3 regions of the Xanthomonas indica genome follow, and region 2 is predicted to be linked to each of the others. Evidence: riboswitches for the same ligand, from Rfam matches in the RefSeq annotation. Region 2 holds a riboswitch; each other region holds the start of a gene.
What was found. A riboswitch is a leader RNA that binds a small molecule or an ion and turns the genes downstream of it on or off. The one in region 2 is predicted to bind cobalamin.

Region 1 (7,029 bases), 130 kb from region 2:
CGCTCCAGGATGTCCGGCGACAGCAGGTCCGGCTGCGCGGTCACCGCACGGCCCAGGTTCACCGAGGACAGGTTGCACACGACGAAGTCGCCGGCCTGCTTGGTGGTGACGATCTGGTCGCCGCTGATCATCTCCTGGATGACCCGGGTTGGGCTCATGTTCTGCAGGATCTCAGTGCACAGGTTGCTGGAATAGACCATGCCCTGGTGCTTGTTCGGGTTCATGCGATTGACTTCGTCGCGGTAGAACATGAACGGGTTGCCGGTCTCCAGCTGGCTGACCATGATGCGCTTGAACATGTCGATGGCCTTGACCACCTTGCGGCCGATGCGCTCGTCGGCCACCACTTCCTCGTAGCGGGCGCGGAAGCTGCCTTCGCCGCGCTTCTCGTCGAAGAAGTCCTGCAGGTACCAGCCCTTGACCTCCTTCACCTCGTGCGGGTCGAACAGATACCACTCGCCGCGGCGTTCCACCGCTTCCATGAAGATGTCCGGCACGCACACCGCGGTGAACACGTCGTGCGCGCGCAGGCGCTGGTCGCCGTTGTTCAGGCGCAGGTCCAGGAACGCCTCGATGTCGCGGTGCCAGATGTCCAGGTACACGGCGATGGCGCCCTTGCGCTGGCCGAGCTGGTCCACCGACACGGCGGTGTTGTTGAGCTGCTTGATCCACGGCACCACGCCGCCGCTGGAGTTCTTCACCCCGCGGATCGCCGAACCGGAGGAACGCACGTAGCCCAGGTAGGCGCCGACGCCGCCGCCGTGCTTGGACACGCGCGCCACGTCGGTGTTGGAGTCGTAGATGCCCTGCAGGCTGTCGTCGACGGTGTCGATGAAGCAGCTCGACAGCTGCCCGCCGATCTTGCCGGCGTTGGCCAGGGTCGGCGTGGCGACGGTCATGTACAGGTTGGACAGCGCCCAGTAGGCCTCGCCGACCAGCTGCATGCGGCGCTCGCGCGGCTTCTCGTCCTGCATCAGGTACAGGGCGATGGTCAGCCAGCGCTCCTGCGGCAGTTCGTACACCTTGCGCGAGTTGTCGGTGGCCAGGTAGCGCGTGGCCAGCAGGTACAGGCCGTTGTAGGCGAACAGCTTGTCGCGCTCCGGATCGATCATGCGGCCGGCTTCGGCCAGTTCGTCCTTGGAGTAGTTCTTGAGGATGTCGATCGAGTACACGCCGCGGTCGGCCAGGCTTTCCTGCAGGCCGACGTAGGAGCCGTACTTCTCGCCGGCATCGTAGAAACGGTTCTTGCTGGCGCGCTTGTACAGGCGGTCCAGGTACAGGCGCGCGGCGAAGTACTCCCACTCCGGCGTGGCGATGTCCACGCGCGACTCGGCCTCGCGGATCAGGTAGTCGACCATGTCGTCGGCCGACAGGCTTTCCTTCTTCTCGATGAAGGCGAAGGCCTTGCGCTCGTAGTCGCTCACGTCCAGCTGCGGGAACTCGGCGTGGATCCGGTCCAGGGTGCGCTGCAGGCGCGAGCGGTCGAAGGCCATGCGGCGGTTGCCGCCGTCCTTGACGATCCAGGTCACGGCGCGCTGGTCGTTGCTCGGCTCGCTGCTGGCCGGTTCCGGCTGGGCAGTGGCGGCAGCGGTCGTGGGGTCGACGGCGGCGTCGACGGACGCGGTGGCCGGCAGGCTGTGGGTCTGGCTCATGAAGGTCTCCAAGCGTGGTGCACGCGGCCGCCCGACCCTCGCAGGCAGCGGTCCGACCGGATCGGCAGGTGGGCGGGCGGTGTCGCGAAGACTGCAAACGGCGCAGGCACCAGGCCTGCGGGCGGTCCACGCTGCACCGACCCTCTCCCCCCGGAGATCGCACGGTCGGCGCCGCGCGGTGTGCTTCGCGCGGCTGTCGGCAGGTCTTCGGGCTGATGGGCGACGGCCGCGTGGCCGGTTCCTAGCCCGTCGCTTCCCAAGGCGGGCGCCTCAGTGCGGATGACGGGTTCGTTCCCAATTACCGCTGCGGGGCAGCGCCGGAATTGGCGTTGGCACGCCGCACCGGCTTCCCTTTTGATCCCGCGGCTTGGGGCCGCAGGAACCGACCACCCCAAGATAGTGTGGTCGGCCAACGGCGTCAACGCTAAATATGGGTCAAATTACGAAAACCTAAGCCTGGCAACGGTTTGCCGATTTCCGGCAGTGCCGGCCCGTCCGCGCAGGCCATTCTCGGCCGTGATCGGGCCGTGAAGCCGGCCGCTGGCGGAGACCTTCCGCCCCCGCCGACACCTCGCGCCGCGCCGATGCTTACGGGCGGCACGGCACCACCGTGCCGCCCGCGTCGGTGCAGGTGCCGGTGTGGACGACACTGCCGTCCTGCACGCTGGTACTGCCCTGGTAGCTCCCCTGCGCGCCGTCGACACTGCTCTGGCGGCTGCCGCTGAGGGTGCCGTCGGCGGCCCGGACCAGGCTGCCGCTGCTGCTGGCACTGGCGCCGTCGGCGCGCTGCACGCTGGCACTGCCCTGGCGGCCGGCGCTGCCGTCGGCATCGCGGTACGCACTGCCCTGGCGCGTGGCGCTGCCGCCGGCGGTCGTCGCGCGGGTGGCGGCACTGCTTGCGCTGGCGTTGCCCTGGCCGTCGGCCTGCCACTGCCGGGCCCGCTGCACGCTGCCGTGGGCGCTGCTGGCGCTGGCCTGGACGGCGGCGTGGCGGACACCATCGGTGGTGCCGGCGCTGCGTGTGCGGGTGTGCTCGCGCGCGTGGGCGATGGGCGCGGCCAGGACGCCGGCAGCGAGCGCCAGCAGCAAGCAGGTGGTGCGAGGGGACAGTGACATGGCGTACTCCGGTGACAGCAGCGGCATGCTGCCGAGGTCACCGTAGCCACGGCGCCGGCGCGCGGGGCACCGCATCGGCCAGCAGATGTTGCCGCAGGCCGCGGCGGAAACATCCGCTTACAGTTGCGCCGCGGCCGCCGTTGCCGCAAGGCGCCGGCGCAGCCGATAGTGGCATCCATGCACGATGCCGCGCCCGCTCCCCGCCTGCTGCTGGTCGACGACGACGACCGCCTGCGCGCCCTGCTGTGCCGCTACCTGGAGAGCCAGGGCTTCGCGGTCAAGGCGGTGGCCGACGGCGTGCAACTGCAGCAGGCGCTGGCGCGCGGCCACTACGACCTGGTGGTGCTGGACCTGATGCTGCCCGGCGAGAACGGCCTGGAGATCTGCCGACGCCTGCGCGGCCAGGGCGACGCCACCCCGATCGTGATGCTGACCGCCAAGGGCGACGAGATCGACCGCATCGTCGGCCTGGAGATCGGCGCCGACGATTACCTGCCCAAGCCGGTCAACCCGCGCGAGTTGCTGGCGCGGATCCGCGCGGTGCTGCGCCGCACCCGCCCGGGCGGCGCCGGCGCGCCGCAGCCGGACGGCGGCGAGATCGGCTTCGGCCGCTTTCGCCTGCACCTGGGACGGCGCGAACTGCGCCGCGACGACGCACCGCTGAAGCTGACCACCGCCGAATTCGCGGTGCTGTCGGTGCTGCTGCGGCACCCGCAGCAGCCGCTGAGCCGCGACCGCCTGTCCAGCCTGGCGCACGGCCGCGAGCACGAGCCGCTGGGCCGCAGCATCGACGTGATCGTCGCGCGCCTGCGCAAGCTGCTGGAGGACGACGTGCGCACGCCACGGCTGATCCAGACCGTGTGGGGCGTGGGCTACGTGTACGTGCCGCCGGAACCGCAGGCATGAGCGCGCCTGCCTCCCGCGCCGCCGGCTGGCCGCGCAGCCTGTTCGGGCAACTGGCCCTGGTGATCGCGCTGGTGCTGGCCGGCGCCGGCCTGCTGGCGCTGCTGCTCGGCCGCGAACTGGCGTTGCGGCCGGCGGCGCAGCAGCAACTGCGGGTCTTGCACGGCTTCGCCAATGTCGCCGAGGCGCTGCAGCGTTCGCCGGCCGCCGCCGCGCTGGCGCCGGCGTTGCGCGAGGCCGGCCTGCAGCTGCGCACCGCGCCGCCCACGGCCAGCGCCGTCGGCCCGCTGGCCGACGCCGTGCAGCGCCGCGCGGCCGACCAGCTCGGCCCCGGGCGCGCGCTGCGCCGCGACGCCGACGGCACCCTGTGGCTGCAGCTGGCCACGCCCACGCCGCTGTGGATCGCATTCTCCAGCCAGCCGCGCGGACACGGCCTGCGCCGATTCTCGGTGGCGATGCTGGCCGCCTGCACGCTGCTGGTCTGGCTCGCCGCTGCGCTGGTCGCGCGGCGGCTGGTGCGACCGCTGCGGCAACTGGCGCAAGCCGCGCCGCACCTGGTGCGCGGCGAACAGGCCGCACCGATCGCCACTGGCGGGCCGCGCGAAGTCGCCGCGCTGGCGCAGGCGCTCACCGAAGCCAGCGCCGAGGTGCGCCACGCCGCGGCCGAGCGTGCGCTGCTGCTGGCCGGCATCTCCCACGACCTGCGCACGCCGCTGACCCGATTGCAGTACGCGCTGGCGCTGCTGCCGCAGGTGGAGCCGGCGTTGCGCGAGGGCATGGAGCGCGACATCGGCGAGATCGACGCGATCCTGGCGCAATTCATCGCCTACGCCCGCGACGGCCGCGACGAACCCGCCGTGGCCCTGGACCTGGCCGACCTCTGCCGGCAGGCGCTGGCCGCGGCGCAGCCCGGCTGGGACTGCGAACTGCCCGCACAGGCGCCGCTGCACGGGCGGCCGCTGGCGCTGCAGCGCGCGCTCGGCAATCTCATCGGCAATGCCGAGCGGCACGGCGCCGCGCCGTTCCAGCTGCGCCTGCACGGCGACGGCGGCGATGGCTGGCGCATCGAGGTGCGCGATCACGGCCCCGGCCTGGACCCGGCGCTGGCCGCGCGTGCGCTGCAGCCGTTCGTGCACGGCGGCCACGGCGGCAGCGGACTGGGCCTGGCGATCGTCGAGCGGGTCGCGCGCCAGCATCGCGGCCTGTTGCTGCTGCAGCCCATCGCCCCGCACGGCCTGTGCGCCACGCTGCACCTGCGCCCGGCATGACCCGGCGCGTACCGGCGCCCACATGGGCCGGCCGCGCCACGACCTCCCTCGCCGTCTTTCAAGGAGTGCTCCGCCCATGCGCCTGTCCCGCCCCTCGCCCGCCCATGGCCTGCTCGCCCTGGCGCTGCTGCTGCCCTTGCTCGCCGCCGCCCCCGGCCAGGCCCAGGACGGGCGCCTGCGCACACGCCTGCTGCAGCGTCTGCAGGGCGACCGCGCCCACACCGCGCCTGCGCCACTGCCAGCCGGGGCGCAGGTGCTGCGCGACGTCGCCTACGGCCCGGACCCGGCGCAGCGCATGGACGTGTACCTGCCGGCCGGCGCGCGCCAGGCCCCGCTGATCGTGATGGTGCACGGCGGCGGCTGGGCCGACGGCGACAAGGACAACCCCGGCGTGGCCGCCAACAAGGTCGCGCACTGGCAGCCGCAAGGCCAGGCGCTGGTGTCGGTGAACTACCGCCTGCTGCCGCAGGCGACGCCACTGCAGCAGGCGCAGGACGTGGCGCGCGCGGTGGCGCGGATCCAGCACCTGGCGCCGCAGTGGGGCGCCGATCCGGCGCGGCTGGTGCTGATGGGGCACTCGGCCGGCGCGCACCTGGTGAGCCTGCTGGACCTGTCGCCGGACCTGCTGGCGCAGGCCGGGGCGCGCCGACCGCTGGGCACGGTGGCGCTGGACAGCGCCGCGATGGACGTGGAGCAGGTGATGCAGCAACGGCATCTGCCGCTGTACGACCGCGCGTTCGGCAGCGCACCCAGCGACTGGATCGCCGCCTCGCCGTACCACGTCATGGGCGCCAGCGCGCCGCCGCTGCTGGCGGTGTGCTCCAGTCGCCGCGCCGATGCCTGCGCACAGGCGCGGCGCCTGGCCACCAAGGCCAACGCCCGCGGCATCCGTGTCGAGGTGCTGCCGCAGGATGCAAGCCACGCCGAACTCAACCGCGACCTGGGCCTGCCCTCGGCCTATACCGCGGCGGTGGACGCGTTCCTGCGCACGCTGCGCTGAGCGCGGCGCACGGCCCCCGCGACACCGGGCTCAGGTCACCATGCACTGCTGCAGCAGCAACGGCAGCGCCATCGCGGCGCTGTCGCGCCAGTGCAGGTCGGCGCGCGCCGACAGCGCGCTGGGTTCGGGATTAATCTCGACCACGCAGGCGCCGCGCTCCTTGGCCTGCAGCGGCAGGCCGGCGGCCGGATAGACCAGGCCGGAACTGCCGATCACCAGCACCAGGTCCGCGGCGTCCGCCGCGGTCTGCGCCCGCGCCCACTCCGCCGGCGGCAGCGCTTCGCCGAACCACACCACGCCTGGGCGCACCGTGCCGCCGCAGGCCGCGCACACCGGCGGCGGCAACCGTTGGCTGGGCGTCTGCGCGTCGATCGGCGGCAGCAGCCCGCGCCAGGGCTGGCCGCAGTCGCTGCAGCGCAGCGCCGACAGGCGGCCGTGCACGTGCGCGGCGACCTCGCTGCCGGCACGCTCGTGCAGATCGTCCACGTTCTGGGTCACCAGGGTGGTGTGGCGGATCTCGGCCAGGCGCGCCAGCGCCAGGTGCCCGGCATGCGGCTGCGCCTGCGCCACGATCGCCATGCGCCAGCGGTACCAGCCCCAGACCAGGGCCGGGTCGGCGCGCCAGGCGTCCTCGGTGGCCAGTTGCTCGGGATCGAAGCGCGACCACAGGCTGTCATCCTGGCCGCGGAAGGTCGGCACCCCGCTCTCGGCGGACATGCCGGCGCCGGTCAGCACCAGCACACGGCGCGCGCCCTGCAGGAAGGCGGCGACGGTCTCGGCGTTGTAGGCGGAACTGAGCATGGCGCGCCCGATTTGATGAAGCGCACACTATTGCATTGACGCAAGGCAGCCTCAATGTGCGCGGCAACACGCGCGGGCCTGCAACGCGAACGGGCGGCCAGTGGCCGCCCGTCGCGTGTCGCCATGGACCGGCGCAGGCGCCGGCCAGGACATCCGCTGGCTCAGTCGAGCACGACCAGCTTGACGTCGATGTTGCCGCGGGTGGCGTTGGAGTACGGGCACACCTGGTGCGCCTTCTCCACCAGCGATTCCAGCGTGGCGCGCTCCAGGCCCGGCACCGCGATGCGCA
Region 2 (7,029 bases):
CGCCGATGCCGGCGAACGCTTCCAGCCGCACTTCGACGCCTGCGACGCGGAGACCGGCCGCTACCTGGTGTTCCTGTGGTACCTCAACGACGTGGCCGAGGGCGGGCATACCCGCTTCCTCGACCTGGACCTGGAGGTCGCCCCGCGCGCCGGGCGCCTGCTGGTGTTCCCGCCGTACTGGATGTTCCTGCACGCCGGCCTGCCGCCGCGCAGCGGCGACAAGTACATCCTGTCCACCTATCTCGAATTCACCGCCAAGCCGGCCTGACCCAGGACGCCGTCAATGCGGGATGGGCACGCACGTCACCGCACATCCCCACTCCCGAATCCCGAATCCCGGCCGCACCAGCGCCCCGTCGATCAACCTGCACCATGCAGATGCTCGAACAGGATGGTGCTGCCGATCGCGATCAGCAGCGCGCCGCCGACGATCTCGGCGCGCTTGCCGGCGAGCGTGCCGAGCGCGCGGCCGAGCATGATGCCCAGGGTGACCATGGTCAGCGTGCACAGGCCGATGATCGCCGCGACCTCGACGATGTTCACGTCGAGGAAGGCCAGGCCGACGCCGACCGCCATCGCGTCGATGCTGGTGGCAAAGCCGGTGGCGGCCAGGTTCCAGAAGCCGTGGCGCTTGGGCGCGGCGTCCTCGGGCGCGTCGGTCTCCGGCTTGAGGCCGGCGACGATCATGTGCACGCCCAGCGCGCCGAGCAGGCCGAAGGCGATCCAGTGGTCGAAGGCGACCACGTACTTGGCCGCGGCCTGGCCCAGCGCCCAGCCCAGCGCCGGGGTCAGCGCCTCGATGCAGCCGAAGATCAGGCCGGCGCGCAGCGCATCGGCCCAGCGCGGCCGCTGCATCGCCGCGCCCTTGCCGACCGCCGCGGCGAAGGCGTCGGTCGACATGGCGATGCCGAGCAGCAGAATCGAAAGAAACGACATGGGGAACCGTACCGGGACAGGCGACAACGACGAGCGCGCGCGCCCGGCCGTCGCCTTGCGCACTCGCCGCTGGTCTCGCCAACCGAACTGGCTGCCCGTACCACGGCGCATCGGCCGAGTCTGTTGATACGGGCGCTGTCCGCACCGGGCGGACAGCAGGCTACTCCCCAAGGGGACGCGCAGTCTAACAGTCGCCAACTGCAGCGAACATCCCTGGAACGCACGCGAACCTGCAGCTTCTCTTCTTAGCATCGGCTATAGCGGCACGTGCTGGCGGGCGTCCCGTGCGGGACGTCGCGGCGGCCAGGTGCGGCGGCGATCGTGCGGCGCGCTGGATGTTGTCGCTGCGTCCTGTACACGCCTGTCGTGCACGCCCGTCGCTGCGGGCGACCGTCGCTTCTGCGCTGTCGGCATTCGTGCGCTGCGTGCCGGCGCCCACACCGCGCGCTGCGCTGCAGCGTGTTGCCGCCGCCGCGGCGCGACTACACTGGCCACGCTTCAGGTGCCTGGTCGTCGCAAGATGCGCCGGGTGAAACGGGAAGCCGGTCCGATGCCGGCGCTGCCCCCGCAACGGTAGGCGAGAACACCCGACAACAGACCACTGCGCAAGCGGGAAGGTGTCGGGGTAATGCGATCGCGCATTGCTCGCAAGCCCGGAGACCGGCCTGACGCGGACGTCCTGCGACGTTCTTTCTCGGGTGTTGCGGTGGGCAACCTGACGAGCCGAACGACGTCGGGGCCCTGCGCCGCGCGTTCGCTTGTCCTGTCCATCGCCGCCCGCCCGGTGGTGATGCGATGAGGAGACAGGACCCGTGAACCAGATGACCCGGACCCGCGCCGAGGTGGCGACCGTCAAGCTCTTGATCGACGGCGCGTTCGTCGAATCCAGCAGCAGCCAATGGCGCGAGGTGGTCGATCCGGCGACCCAGGACGTGCTCGCACGCGTGCCCTTCGCCACCGTCGCGGAAGTCGACGCCGCCGTGGCCGCCGCGCAACGCGCGTTCGCCAGCTGGCGCAAGACGCCGATCGGCGTCCGCGCGCGGATCTTCCTCACCTACCAGCAGCTGATCCGGGCGCACATGGGCGAGCTGGCGGCGATCCTCACCCGCGAGCAGGGCAAGACCCTGGCCGACGCGGAAGGCGATGTCTTCCGCGGCCTGGAAGTGGTGGAACAGGCCGCGGCGATCGGCAACCTGCAACTGGGCGAACTGGCCAACAACGTCGCCAACGGCGTGGATACCTACACGCTGCTGCAGCCGCTGGGCGTGTGCGCCGGCATCACCCCGTTCAATTTCCCGGCGATGATTCCGCTGTGGATGTTCCCGATGGCCATCGCCACCGGCAACACCTTCGTGCTCAAGCCGTCCGAGCAGGATCCGCTGGTGACCATGCGGCTGGTCGAACTGGCCTTGCAGGCGGGCGTGCCCAAGGGCGTGCTGAACGTCGTCCATGGCGGCGCCGAGGTGGTCGATGCACTGTGCGACCACGCCGACATCAAGGCGCTGTCGTTCGTCGGCTCCACCAAGGTCGGCACCCACGTGTACCAGCGCGCGGCGCTGGCCGGCAAACGCGTGCAATGCATGATGGGCGCCAAGAACCACGCGGTGGTGTTGCCGGATGCGCCGCGCGCGCAGACCCTCGACGCGCTGGTGGGCGCGGCCTTCGGCGCCGCCGGCCAGCGTTGCATGGCAGCCTCGACGGTGGTGCTGGTCGGCGAGGCGCAGCAGTGGATTCCCGACCTGGTGGCCAGGGCGCAGACACTGAAGGTCAACGCCGGCAGCGAACCCGGCACCGACCTGGGCCCGGTGATCTCGCGCAGCGCGCGCGAGCGCATCGAAGCGTTGATCGCCGCCGGCATCGCCGAGGGCGCGACGCTGGAACTGGACGGGCGCAACCCGACGGTGCCCGGTTTCGCGCACGGCAACTTCGTCGGCCCGACGATCTTCTCCGGGGTCGCACCGGGCATGCGCATCTACGACGAAGAGATCTTCGGCCCGGTGCTGGTGATCCTGGAGGCGGCCACGCTGGAGGACGCGATCGCCCTGGTCAACGCCAATCCGAACGGCAACGGCACGGCGCTGTTCACCCAATCCGGCGCCGCCGCACGCAGGTTCCAGGAGGAGATCGACGTCGGCCAGGTCGGCATCAACGTGCCGATCCCGGTGCCGGTGCCGCTGTTCTCCTTCACCGGGTCGCGCGCCTCCAAGCTCGGCGACCTCGGCCCCTACGGCAAGCAGGCGGTGCAGTTCTACACGCAGACCAAGACCGTCACCGCGCGCTGGTTCGACGACGCCGGCGCCGGCCAGGGCGTCAACACCACGATCCGCCTGTCGTGATGGCCACGGCGATGCAGTGGCCGCTGGAGCAGCCGGCCGATGCCGGCCTGGACGAGGCGCAGCGCGCCTATCGCGAGGCCGCGCGCGGCTTCGCCCAGGCCGAACTGGCGCCGCACGCGGCGCGCTGGGATGCGGACGGGATCTTCCCGCGCGAGGCGATCGGCCGGGCCGGCGAACTCGGTTTCTGCGGCCTGTACGTGGACGAGGACGCCGGCGGCAGCGGACTGTCGCGCCTGGATGCGGCGATCGTGTTCGAGGAACTGGCCGCGGTCGATCCGTCCACCGCCGCCTTCATCAGCATCCACAACATGGCCACCTGGATGCTGACCCGTTTCGCCACGCCGGCGGTGCGCAAGGACTGGGGCGCGGCGCTGGCCAGCGGCCGCAAGCTGGCCTCGTACTGCCTGACCGAACCCGGCGCGGGGTCCGACGCGGCCGCGCTGAAGACCCGCGCGGTGCGCGATGGCGACGGCTACCGCATCGACGGCAGCAAGGCCTTCATTTCCGGCGCCGGCGCGACCGACCTGCTGGTGGTGATGGCGCGCACCGGCGAGGACGGCGCGCGCGGCATCAGCGCCTTCGCGGTGCCGGCCGATGCGGCGGGAATCGGCTACGGGCGCAACGAGGACAAGCTGGGCTGGCACAGCCAGCCGACCCGCGCGGTGAGCTTCGACGGCGTGCGCGTGCCGCTGGCGCATCGCCTGGGCGAGGAGGGCGAGGGCTTCCGCATCGCGATGCGCGGCCTCGACGGCGGCCGCCTCAACATCGCCGCGTGCTCGCTGGGCGCGGGGCAGGGCGCGCTGGACGCGGCGCGGCGCTATCTGGGCGAGCGTCGCCAGTTCGGCAAGAAGCTCGCCGAGTTCCAGGCCCTGCAGTTCACCCTGGCCGACATGGCCACGCAACTGGTCGCTGCGCGGCAGATGGTGCACACCGCTGCGCGCAAGCTCGATGCCGGCGCCCGCGATGCGACGGTGTGGTGCGCGATGGCCAAGCGCTTCGCCACCGATGCGGGCTTTTCGATCTGCAACGACGCGCTGCAGCTGCATGGCGGTTACGGCTACATCCGCGAGTATCCGGTCGAACGCCTGCTGCGCGACAGCCGCGTGCACCAGATCCTGGAGGGCACCAACGAAATCATGCGCGTGATCGTCGCGCGCCACCTGCTGAACACCGAAGAGGAATTGCGATGAGCGTTGCCGACACCTCCTACCGCAACCGGGACTGGACCGGGCTGGGCCTGCAGATCGACGGCCACACCGCCGTGGTCACCCTGTCCAATCCGCCGGCCAACACCTGGACCGTGCAGAGCCTGCGCGCGCTAGGCGAGCTGGTCGGCGCGCTGGACGCGGATCGCGAGATCTATGCCCTGGTACTGGTCGGTGCCGGCGAGAAGTTCTTCAGCGCCGGTGCCGACCTCAACCAGTTCGCCGACGGCGACAAGGCGCTGGCGCGCGAGGCGGCGCGGCGTTTCGGCGAGGCCTTCGAGGCGCTGAGCGGATTCCGCGGCGTCAGCATCGCCGCGATCAACGGCTATGCGATGGGCGGCGGACTCGAAGCGGCCTTGGCCTGCGACCTGCGCATTGCCGAGGCGCAGGCGCAGATGGCCCTGCCCGAGGCGACGGTGGGCCTGCTGCCCTGCGCCGGCGGCACCCAGCACCTGCCGCGGCTGGTCGGCGAGGGTTGGGCCAAGCGCATGATCCTGCTCGGCGAACGCGTCGATGCCGAGACCGCGCTGCGGATCGGCCTGGTCGAAGAGGTGGTGCCGACCGGGCAGGCGCTGGCGCGCGCGCTGGAGTGGGCGGCCAAGGCGGCGCGGCAGAGTCCGATCAGCGTGGCCGCGGCCAAGCGCCTGGTGCAGGCGACCCGCACGCAGTCGCATGCGAGCGCATTGGTCAGCGAACGCGAGGCGTTCGTGGACCTGTTCGACAGCGCCGACCAGGCCGAGGGCGTCAATGCCTTCCTCGGCAAGCGCGCCCCTGTATGGAGCAACGCGTGAGCGCCTCCGCTGCCGACGATGCCGCGGTGCTGTTCGAGATGCGGGCCGCGGGCGATGGCCGTCGCATCGGGATCGCCACGCTCAATGCGCCGCGCACCCTCAACGGGCTGTCGCTGGAGATGGCGCGCCTGCTGGATGCGCAACTGACGCAATGGGCGCAGGACCCGACGCTGGCGCTGGTGGTGCTGCAGGGCGCGGGCGAGAAGGCGTTCTGCGCCGGCGGCGACCTCCATGGCCTGTATCGCGGGATGCGTGAGCGTGTCGCGCACGGCACTACCACGCCGGCGGACCCGCGCGGCGATGCGCACGCCGAGGCCTTCTTCGAAACCGAGTACCGCCTCGACTACCGCATCCACACCTTCCCCAAGCCGGTGCTGTGCTGGGGCCACGGCATCGTGATGGGCGGCGGGATCGGGCTGATGGCGGGCGCCAGCCACCGCGTGGTCGGCGAACGGTCCCGGCTCGCCTTCCCCGAGATCAGCATCGGCCTGTTCCCCGACGTCGGCGGCAGCTGGCTGCTGTCGCGGGTGCCGGCGCAGGCGGGCCTGTTCCTGGCGCTGACCGGCGCGCCGCTCGGTGCCGGCGATGCGATCTACGCTGGCATGGCCGATGTGCACGTGCCGGAGGCCGCGCGCGCGGCGGTGCTGGCCGCCCTGCAGGAGACGCCTTGGCCGGCCGCTGCGCAGGACACGGCGCGCGCGCTGGACGCGCTGCTGGCCCGCTTCGCCACGCCGGCGCCGGCCGGTCCGTTGCAGCGGCACGCCGCGGCGATCGCCGATGCCTGCGCGCATCCCACGCTGGACGCGGTGGTGGCGGCGATCGCCGGCCTCGATGCCGCCGACCCATGGATCGCGACGGCACAGGCCACGCTGGCCGCCGGCGCGCCGGGCTCGGCACGGCTGGCCTTCGAACTGCAGCGGCGCGCCGCATCGCTGTCCTTGGCCGAGGTGTTCCGCCAGGAGTACACCGTGGCCCTGCACTGCACCGCGCATGGCGACTTCGCCGAAGGCATCCGCGCGTTGCTGATCGACAAGGACCGCGCCCCGCGCTGGCAGCCGGCCACCCTCGACGCCGCGTCCGCGGCGTGGGCGCGCGACTTCTTCCATGCGCCCTGGCCGGCGCAGGCCCACCCCCTGGCCGATCTCGGCCGTCACACGGAGACCCGCGCATGAGCCGGATCGCCTTCATCGGCCTGGGCAACATGGGCGGCCCGATGGCCGTCAACCTGGTCAGGGCCGGGCACGTGGTGCGCGTGTTCGACCTCAACCCCGCCGCCCTCGCGGCCGCCGCCGCCGCCGGCGCGCACGCCGCCGACAGTGCGGTGGCCGCGGTCGCCGAGGCCGAGGTGGTGATCTCGATGCTGCCGGCCAGCCGCCACGTCGAAGCCCTGTTCCTCGGTACGGAGGGACTGCTCGCGCACATTCCCGCGGGCGCCCTGCTCATCGACAGCAGCACGATTGCGCCCGCCTCGGCGCGCACGCTGGCCGCCGCGGCAGTGGCGCGTGGCCTGCAGCCGCTGGATGCGCCGGTGTCCGGCGGTACCGCCGGCGCCGCCGCGGGCACCTTGACCTTCATCGTCGGCGGCGCGGCCGCCACCCTGGAGCGCGCGCGCCCAGTGCTGGAGGCGATGGGCCGCAACATCTTCCACATGGGCGAGGCCGGTGCCGGGCAGGTCGCCAAGCTCTGCAACAACATGGCGCTGGGGGTGATCATGGCCGCGACCGCCGAAGCGCTGGCGCTGGGCGCGGCGCATGGCCTGGA
Region 3 (7,029 bases), 520 kb from region 2:
GGCAGCGGCAGCGCGTAGGGATTGAGATCGTCATAACGCGGGCGCGGCGCGCTGGCCTCCTGCAACGCCAGTGCGTCCTCGTTGCGCCAGCCCTCGGCCTCGCGCGTGCAGCCGCTGGCCACCGGCTTCATGCCCACCGCGCGCTGGCCGCGCGCACGCAGGGCATGCAGCAGCGCGGTGCTGGCGATGGTCTTGCCGATGCCGGTATCGGTGCCGGTGACGTAGAAGGCGGGAACAGCCATGCGAACGAAACCCTGTCGGTTGGCCGGCGGGACGCGCGGCGGCGCGCAGGATAGCCGGGCGCGCCGCGCGCGTCAGCCGCGGCGGTGCCGGCGGACCCAGCGCGCTGCTAGACTCGGGCGATGTTCGCCTCGTCCTCGCTCACCGGCAGCAAGCCGGAACAGTACGCCCAGTTGCTCGACCAGGCCCGTGCCCTGGTCGCCGGGGAGCCCGACCGTATCGCCAATGCCGCCAACCTGGCGGCGCTGGTGTACCACGCGCTGCCGCGGCTGAACTGGGTCGGTTTCTATCTCTACGACGGCAAGGAACTGGTGGTCGGGCCGTTCCAGGGTCTGCCGGCCTGCGTGCGCATTCCGCTGCACAAGGGCGTATGCGGCGCGGCCGCCAGCAGCGGCCAGACCCAGCGCATCGACGACGTGGAGGCGTTCCCCGGGCACATCGCCTGCGATGCGGCCTCGCGTTCGGAACTGGTGGTACCGCTGCTGCGCGACAGCGCGCTGGTCGGCGTGTTCGACCTGGACAGCCCCGACCTGGCCCGCTTCGACGCCGACGACCAGCGCGGGCTGGAAGCGATCGCCCAGGTCTTCGTCGACAGCCTGCGATGAGCACCACCAAGCTGCGCAACATCGGCCCCAAGAGCGCGGCCTGGCTGCGCCAGGTCGGCGTGCGCACGCAGCAGGACCTGGAGGCGGCCGGCGCGGTCGGGGCCTTCGTCAAGGTCAAGCGTGCCGGCTTCAAGCCCAGCCTCAACCTGCTGTATTCGCTGGAAGGCGCGCTCAGCGGCTGCCACTGGCAGGAACTGTCCGAGGCGCGGCGCGCGCAGTTGCTGGGCGAGCTGGAGACCGCAACGGCGGCGCTGCCGGCGCAGCGCGGCCTGCCGGTCGCCGGGCCGGTGGCGACCACCCATTTCGACCGCGCCGATACGCGCGGCGACGATGACGCCGACGGCGCCTACGCGCCCGACCCGCACGACACGCCGGCGAACGACCATCACGGCGACGACGACGGCCACGGCACCCACGCCGACTGAGCCGCGCAGGCAGCGGCGATCGCGTACAATCGCGCCGCTTCAAGGTGACCCGCCGGCTCCGGCCAGCGGGTTGAAACGGGAAGCCGGTGCGTCTTGCGACAAGGCCGGCGCTGCCCCCGCAACGGTAAGCGATCCGCGCTGACGACCTGCGCCACTGTGCCTGGGCATGGGAAGGCGTCGCAGCCGGGAGGTCCGCCTCCCCGATCGCCAGCCCGGAGACCGGCCTTGCAGTTCACTGGTTGCGATGCGGAGGGCGTCGCGGCGTGCCGCGCCGTGTCCGGCGCCGTCCGCTTGCACCTTCCGTTCGCGACTCCCTTGCCGTCACAGCGCGCAGCCGCGCGCCGGAGTTGCCACCCATGTCGTCCCGCCTGCTTTCGGTCGCGATCGCGTCCGCCCTGTCCCTGCCCGCGCTGGCCCACGCCGCCGATGCCGCCACCGACCTCGACCAGGTCCTGGTCACCGCCACCCGCACCCAGATCTCGGTGGAGGACAGCGTGGTCCCGGCGCAGGTCATCGACCGCGCCGAGATCGAGCGCAGCCAGGCCGATTCGCTGGCGCAGCTGCTGCAGGGCCGCGCCGGCATCGGCATCTCCAACCAGGGCGGCCTGGGCAAGCTGACCACGCTGAACCTGCGCGGCAGCGAATCGGACCACGTGCTGGTGCTGGTGGACGGCGTGCGCATCGGCTCGGCCAGCGCCGGCCTGGCCGCGTTCCAGGATCTGCCGCTGAGCCAGATCGAGCGCATCGAGATCGTGCGCGGCCCGCGTTCGAGCCTGTACGGCTCCGACGCGATCGGCGGCGTCATCCAGATCTTCACCCGCCGCGGCGGCCAGGGCTTCCAGCAGAACCTGAGCCTGGGCGGCGGCAGCCACGGCCTGCGCGAGGCCGGCGCCGGCTTCAGCAACCGCGGCGAGCGCGGCTGGCTGGCCGTGCAGGGCGGCTACCAGAAGACCGACGGCATCAATGCCTGCAACGGCTCGGCCACGCTATTCGCCGGCTGCTTCGTCGACCAGCCCGACCGCGACGGCTACCGCAACGTCTCGCTGAGCGCGCGCGGCGGCTACGCCCTGACCGACACGCTGCGCATCGAGGGCCAGGCGCTGAACATCGACAGCCGCAACGCGTACGACGGCGACGCGCTGTTCGCCGGCAACGAGGCCGACAACACCCAGCAGGTGTTCAGCGGCAAGCTCGACTGGACGCCCTCCGATCGCCTGCACCTGGCCGCGCAGCTGGGCCGCAACGTCGACGACGCCGACAGCTACTACCGTGCGCCGGGCGCGCGCACCCGCAGCTTCATCAGCACCTTCGACAGCCGCCGCGACACCGCCGCGCTGCAGGGCGACATCACCCTGGCCGAAGGCCACCTGCTCAGCGTCGGCAGCGACTGGCAGCGTGAGCACGTCGCCAGCACCACCGCCTTCGACGTCGACAGCCGCGACAACACCGGCGTGTTCGCCGAGTACCAGGGCCGCTTCGGCGCGCAGCAGCTGCAGGCCAGCGTGCGCAGCGACGACAACGAGCAGTTCGGCGAGCACACCACCGGCAGCCTCGGCTGGGGCCTGGCGTTGGCGCATGGCCTCAAGCTCACCGCCAGCGTCGGCACCGGCTTCAAGGCGCCGACCTTCAACGACCTGTACTACCCGTTCGCCGGCAACCCTGACTTGAAGCCGGAGCGCTCCAAGAGCGGCAACCTGGGCATCGCGCAGTATGCCGACAGCTGGAACTGGACCTTCAACGCCTACGAGACCCGGGTCAAGGACCTGATCTCCTACGACGCGGTCAGCTTCCTGCCGGTCAACGTGGACGAGGCACGCATCCGCGGCGCCGAACTGACCGGCTATGCGTTGCTGGCCGGCTGGGAACTGTCGGCGCAGCTGAGCCACACCGATCCGCGCAACCGCAGCGACGGCGACAACCGCGACAACTGGCTGGCGCGGCGCGCGCAGAACACCGCGCGCCTGGACGTGGACCGCGGCATCGGCCCGGTCAAGCTCGGCGTCACCGTGTTCGGCAGCGGCCACCGCTTCGACGACGCGGCCAACCGCGTGCGCCTGGCCGGCTATGGCACCGTCGACCTGCGCGCGGAATACGCGTTCACCCCGGACTGGACGCTGCAGGCCAAGGCCAGCAACGTGTTCGATCGCGACTACCAGACGGTGAACTGGTACAACCAGCCGGGCCGCGAGTACGCGCTGACCCTGCGCTACGCGCCGGCAGCGCGCTGAGCCGGCGTCCCGCGCTGCGCCGATGGCGTGGCGCGGGACGACAGTGCAGAAACCACGCGTCTTTTTTTGTAGGAGCGGCTTCAGCCGTGATCGGCTTTCCCGGGAAAGCCTGTCGCGGCTGAAGCCGTTCCTACGAAAGGCGGCATGTGCGAACACAGCGGATGTAGATGCGCGCATTCTCAAAGCAGACATGCGCGACGCACGCGCACGTGGTCGCTCGCGATCAGGCCGCTGGCTGCCGAACGCAAACAGCCTCCCTCGTGCTCATGCATCGCGGCACAAACCTGACAGTTCAGCGACCGCTGCGCGCCCGGACCCTCACCCCAACCCCTCTCCCGGGGGGAGAGGGGCTTACTGCGTCATCGGCTGAAGCCGCTCCTGCAAGCGCATCCCGGTCTTTGCGCTACACCGCAGTGTTTGGATCGCCGTCGTATCAGCGCAGCCGCAGCAGCTCGCGCAAATCATCCATCAGCAACACCACGTCGGCCGTGGCCAGATCCAGATCGCGCGGATAGCCGTAACGCACCAGCGCCACCGGCATGCCGGCGGCGTGGCCGGCCTGCAGGTCGGTCCCCGAATCGCCGACCATCAGGCAGCGCGCCGGCGGCTGCGCGAACTGCTGCGCCAGGTGCAGCAGCGGCGCCGGGCTGGGCTTGCGCTCGGGCAGACTGTCGCCGCCGAGCACCGCAGAGAACAGATCGGCCACGCCCAGATGGCGCAACAACGGCGGCACCATTGCCGACGGCTTGTTGGTGCACAGCGCCAGCGTCACACCATCCGCATGCAACTGCGTCAGCGCCTCGGCCGCACCCGGATACAGCCGCGGACTGCGCAACAGGCATTCGGCGTAGTGACGCATGAAGGTCGGCATCACCGTCTCGAGTGGCGTGGCGTCGCCGACATGCCGCCAGGCGCTCTCGACCAGTTTGCGCACGCCCTCGCCGATCCAGCCGAGCACGGTCGCCTCCGACACGCGCGGCAGGCCGAAGTCGGCCAGGGTGCGGTTCAGCGCCTCGGCGATGTCGGCGCCGCTGTCGACCAGGGTGCCGTCCAGGTCGAACACCACCAATGCATAAGGAAATGTCATGTCGTGCCAACACAGGGGGACAAGTGCGCATTGTAGGTGGCGCAATGTCGGACGCGGTTGCGACGCGCGCGCGCGACGCGTGCCCTGCCTTCGCTGGCACGCGATTGCGACCACGCCACGCCCGCTACGGCAGCGCCGTGACGGCGACCGATCGCGCGAACCGCGCTCACGCGATCCATCCCGGTCCGAGTCAACCGCTCGATCCCTGCGCTCGCGCGCACGACACCCGAGAACATCACCGGTTGGCGATCCCCACCCATGTTTCAATCCACGCGTCCGTGAGGACGCGACCAGGTCGATCCGCGTGCCGGAGGATGAAGTCGCTGTTGCAACCCGAGCAGCATGCCCCTGTGGGAGGGACTTCAGTCCCGACGCGGGAGCGACGGCCAGGTTCTCGGCTTGCACCCACATCCCATGGTTGTTTCAACACACGCACACGCGAGCGTGTGCGACCGCTGACGCTGTGCCTGCTGAACGCCTCGATGCGCTTTCAATCCACGCCCCCGCAAGGGCGCGACACAGACCCGCCGTCGCCGCACCGTAACCCCAGGTGTTTCAATCCACGCACCGCTCAGGGCGCCGCGATAGAGGGTACGACAGTCTCCCGTGGCACACGTTCCAATGCAGTCAGCCGGGAAGGCAGTCTCCCAGGCAACGCAACCGCCTCAACCGAACAAGCACCCCTGCGCCTGCCCCGGCTCGCGCTCGTGGAAGCCGGACAGGCCGACGCCGACCAGGCGGTAGCGGGTGGATGCCGGCAGGTCCACCCGCTCGCGCAGCGCCAGGGCGATGTCGATCAAGGCCTGCAGCGAGTCCGGCGGTTGCTCCGGGGTGAAACTGCGGGTGAGGATGCGGAACTGCGCGGTCTTCAGCTTCAGCACCACGGTGCGCGCGATGCGCTCGGTGCGGCGGGTGGCGTTCCAGGTCTTCTCGGCCAGTTGCCGGATCGCCGGCTCCAGCGCCTCCAGCGCCAGGTCTTCGGCGAAGGTGTCCTCGGAGGAGATCGACTGCACCGGCTGGTCCGATTCCACCGGGCGTTCGTCGATGCCGCGCGCGCGCTGGTACAGGCGCAGGCCGAAGCTGCCGAAGCGCGCCTCCAGTTCCGCCTCGCTGCGCCCGCGCAGATCGCCGACGGTGGCGATGCCCAGTTCCGCCAGCTTGGCCTCCATGACCTTGCCCACGCCGGGTACCTTGTTCACCGGCAACGGCGTCAGGAACGCGTCCACGCGATGCGGACGGATCACGAACTGGCCGTCGGGCTTGCGCCAGTCCGAGGCGATCTTGGCCAGGAACTTGTTCGGCGCGATCCCGGCCGATGCGGTCAATTCGGTTTCGGCGCGGATCTGCGCGCGGATGGTCTGGGCGATCTCGGTGGCGGTGCGCATTTCGCCCTTGGGCGCGGTGACGTCCAGGTAGGCTTCGTCCAGCGACAGCGGCTCGATCAGGTCGGTGTGGCGCTGGAAGATCTCGCGCACCTGCCGCGACACCGCCTTGTAGCGGGCGAAATCCGGCGGCACGAAGATCGCGTCCGGGCACAGCCGCTCGGCGCGCAGCGCCGGCATCGCCGAGCGCACGCCGAACACGCGTGCCTCGTAGGAGGCGGCGCACACCACCGAGCGCATGCCGCGCCAGGCCACCACCACGGGCTTGCCGCGCAGCGCCGGATCGTCACGCTGCTCCACGGACGCGTAGAACGCATCCATGTCGACGTGAATGATCTTGCGCATCGACCCCAACCCTACGCCTGCGAACGGTGAGCACATGATAAGCCCGGCACTGCGCACGGATTGAGAACGCGCGCCTTGATCCGGCGCAGTGCGCGCGCCGTCGCCGCTGCCGACACTACGCGTGCGTACGGATAAAACGTTTGATTGAACGCGCGACGCTCATGCACTCTTGCGCGCCTCGACTGTCTCGCCTGGGAATGTTCCGCTCATGAGTCGTCTGTCCTCCTATTCGCGCGAGCAGTTGCTCGCCAGCGCACGCGGCGAGTTGTTCGGCGCCAATGCCGGGCGCCTGCCCAACGACCCGATGCTGATGTTCGACCGCATCGTCGCCATCGACGAGACCGGCGGCGCGCACGGCAAGGGCGTGATCCGCGCCGAACTGGATATCCGTCCGGACCTGTGGTTCTTCGGCTGCCATTTCATCGGCGATCCGGTGATGCCCGGCTGCCTGGGCCTGGATGCGATGTGGCAGCTGACCGGCTTCTTCCTGACCTGGTTGGGCGCACCCGGCCGTGGCCGTGCGCTGGGCGTGGGCGAGGTGAAGTTCACCGGCCAGGTGCTGCCCACCGCCAAGCAGGTGGTGTACGAGATCGACATCAGCCGGGTGATCAACCGCAAGCTGGTGATGGCGGTGGCCGACGGCCGCATGTCGGTGGACGGGCGCGAGATCTACACCGCCAAGGACATGCGCGTGGGCCTGTTCACTTCGACGGAGGC

Region 1: another riboswitch for cobalamin. It lies ahead of Q7W82_RS04040 (ribonucleoside-diphosphate reductase subunit alpha); the one in region 2 lies ahead of Q7W82_RS03500 (CoA-acylating methylmalonate-semialdehyde dehydrogenase).
Region 3: another riboswitch for cobalamin. It lies ahead of btuB (TonB-dependent vitamin B12 receptor); the one in region 2 lies ahead of Q7W82_RS03500 (CoA-acylating methylmalonate-semialdehyde dehydrogenase).

Annotation. Positions count from the first base shown of each region.
Region 1 covers NZ_CP131914.1:959,020-966,048, reverse strand. Annotated here, with positions in the region: gene Q7W82_RS04040 (ribonucleoside-diphosphate reductase subunit alpha) at 1-1,652, opposite strand, end outside; cobalamin riboswitch at 1,833-2,054, opposite strand; gene Q7W82_RS04035 (hypothetical protein) at 2,241-2,768, opposite strand; gene ompR (two-component system response regulator OmpR) at 2,946-3,674, shown strand; gene Q7W82_RS04025 (ATP-binding protein) at 3,671-4,939, shown strand; gene Q7W82_RS04020 (alpha/beta hydrolase) at 5,016-5,939, shown strand; gene Q7W82_RS04015 (NAD-dependent deacylase) at 5,970-6,740, opposite strand; gene Q7W82_RS04010 (organic hydroperoxide resistance protein) at 6,902-7,029, opposite strand, start outside.
Region 2 covers NZ_CP131914.1:833,949-840,977, forward strand. Annotated here, with positions in the region: gene Q7W82_RS03490 (2OG-Fe(II) oxygenase) at 1-268, shown strand, start outside; gene Q7W82_RS03495 (manganese efflux pump MntP family protein) at 361-936, opposite strand; cobalamin riboswitch at 1,420-1,620, shown strand; gene Q7W82_RS03500 (CoA-acylating methylmalonate-semialdehyde dehydrogenase) at 1,758-3,272, shown strand; gene Q7W82_RS03505 (acyl-CoA dehydrogenase family protein) at 3,284-4,462, shown strand; gene Q7W82_RS03510 (enoyl-CoA hydratase) at 4,459-5,268, shown strand; gene Q7W82_RS03515 (enoyl-CoA hydratase/isomerase family protein) at 5,253-6,440, shown strand; gene mmsB (3-hydroxyisobutyrate dehydrogenase) at 6,437-7,029, shown strand, end outside.
Region 3 covers NZ_CP131914.1:1,356,437-1,363,465, reverse strand. Annotated here, with positions in the region: gene bioD (dethiobiotin synthase) at 1-242, opposite strand, end outside; gene Q7W82_RS05865 (GAF domain-containing protein) at 363-845, shown strand; gene Q7W82_RS05860 (TfoX/Sxy family protein) at 842-1,270, shown strand; cobalamin riboswitch at 1,296-1,513, shown strand; gene btuB (TonB-dependent vitamin B12 receptor) at 1,627-3,498, shown strand; gene gph (phosphoglycolate phosphatase) at 3,932-4,585, opposite strand; gene dinB (DNA polymerase IV) at 5,251-6,312, opposite strand; gene fabA (3-hydroxyacyl-[acyl-carrier-protein] dehydratase FabA) at 6,521-7,029, shown strand, end outside.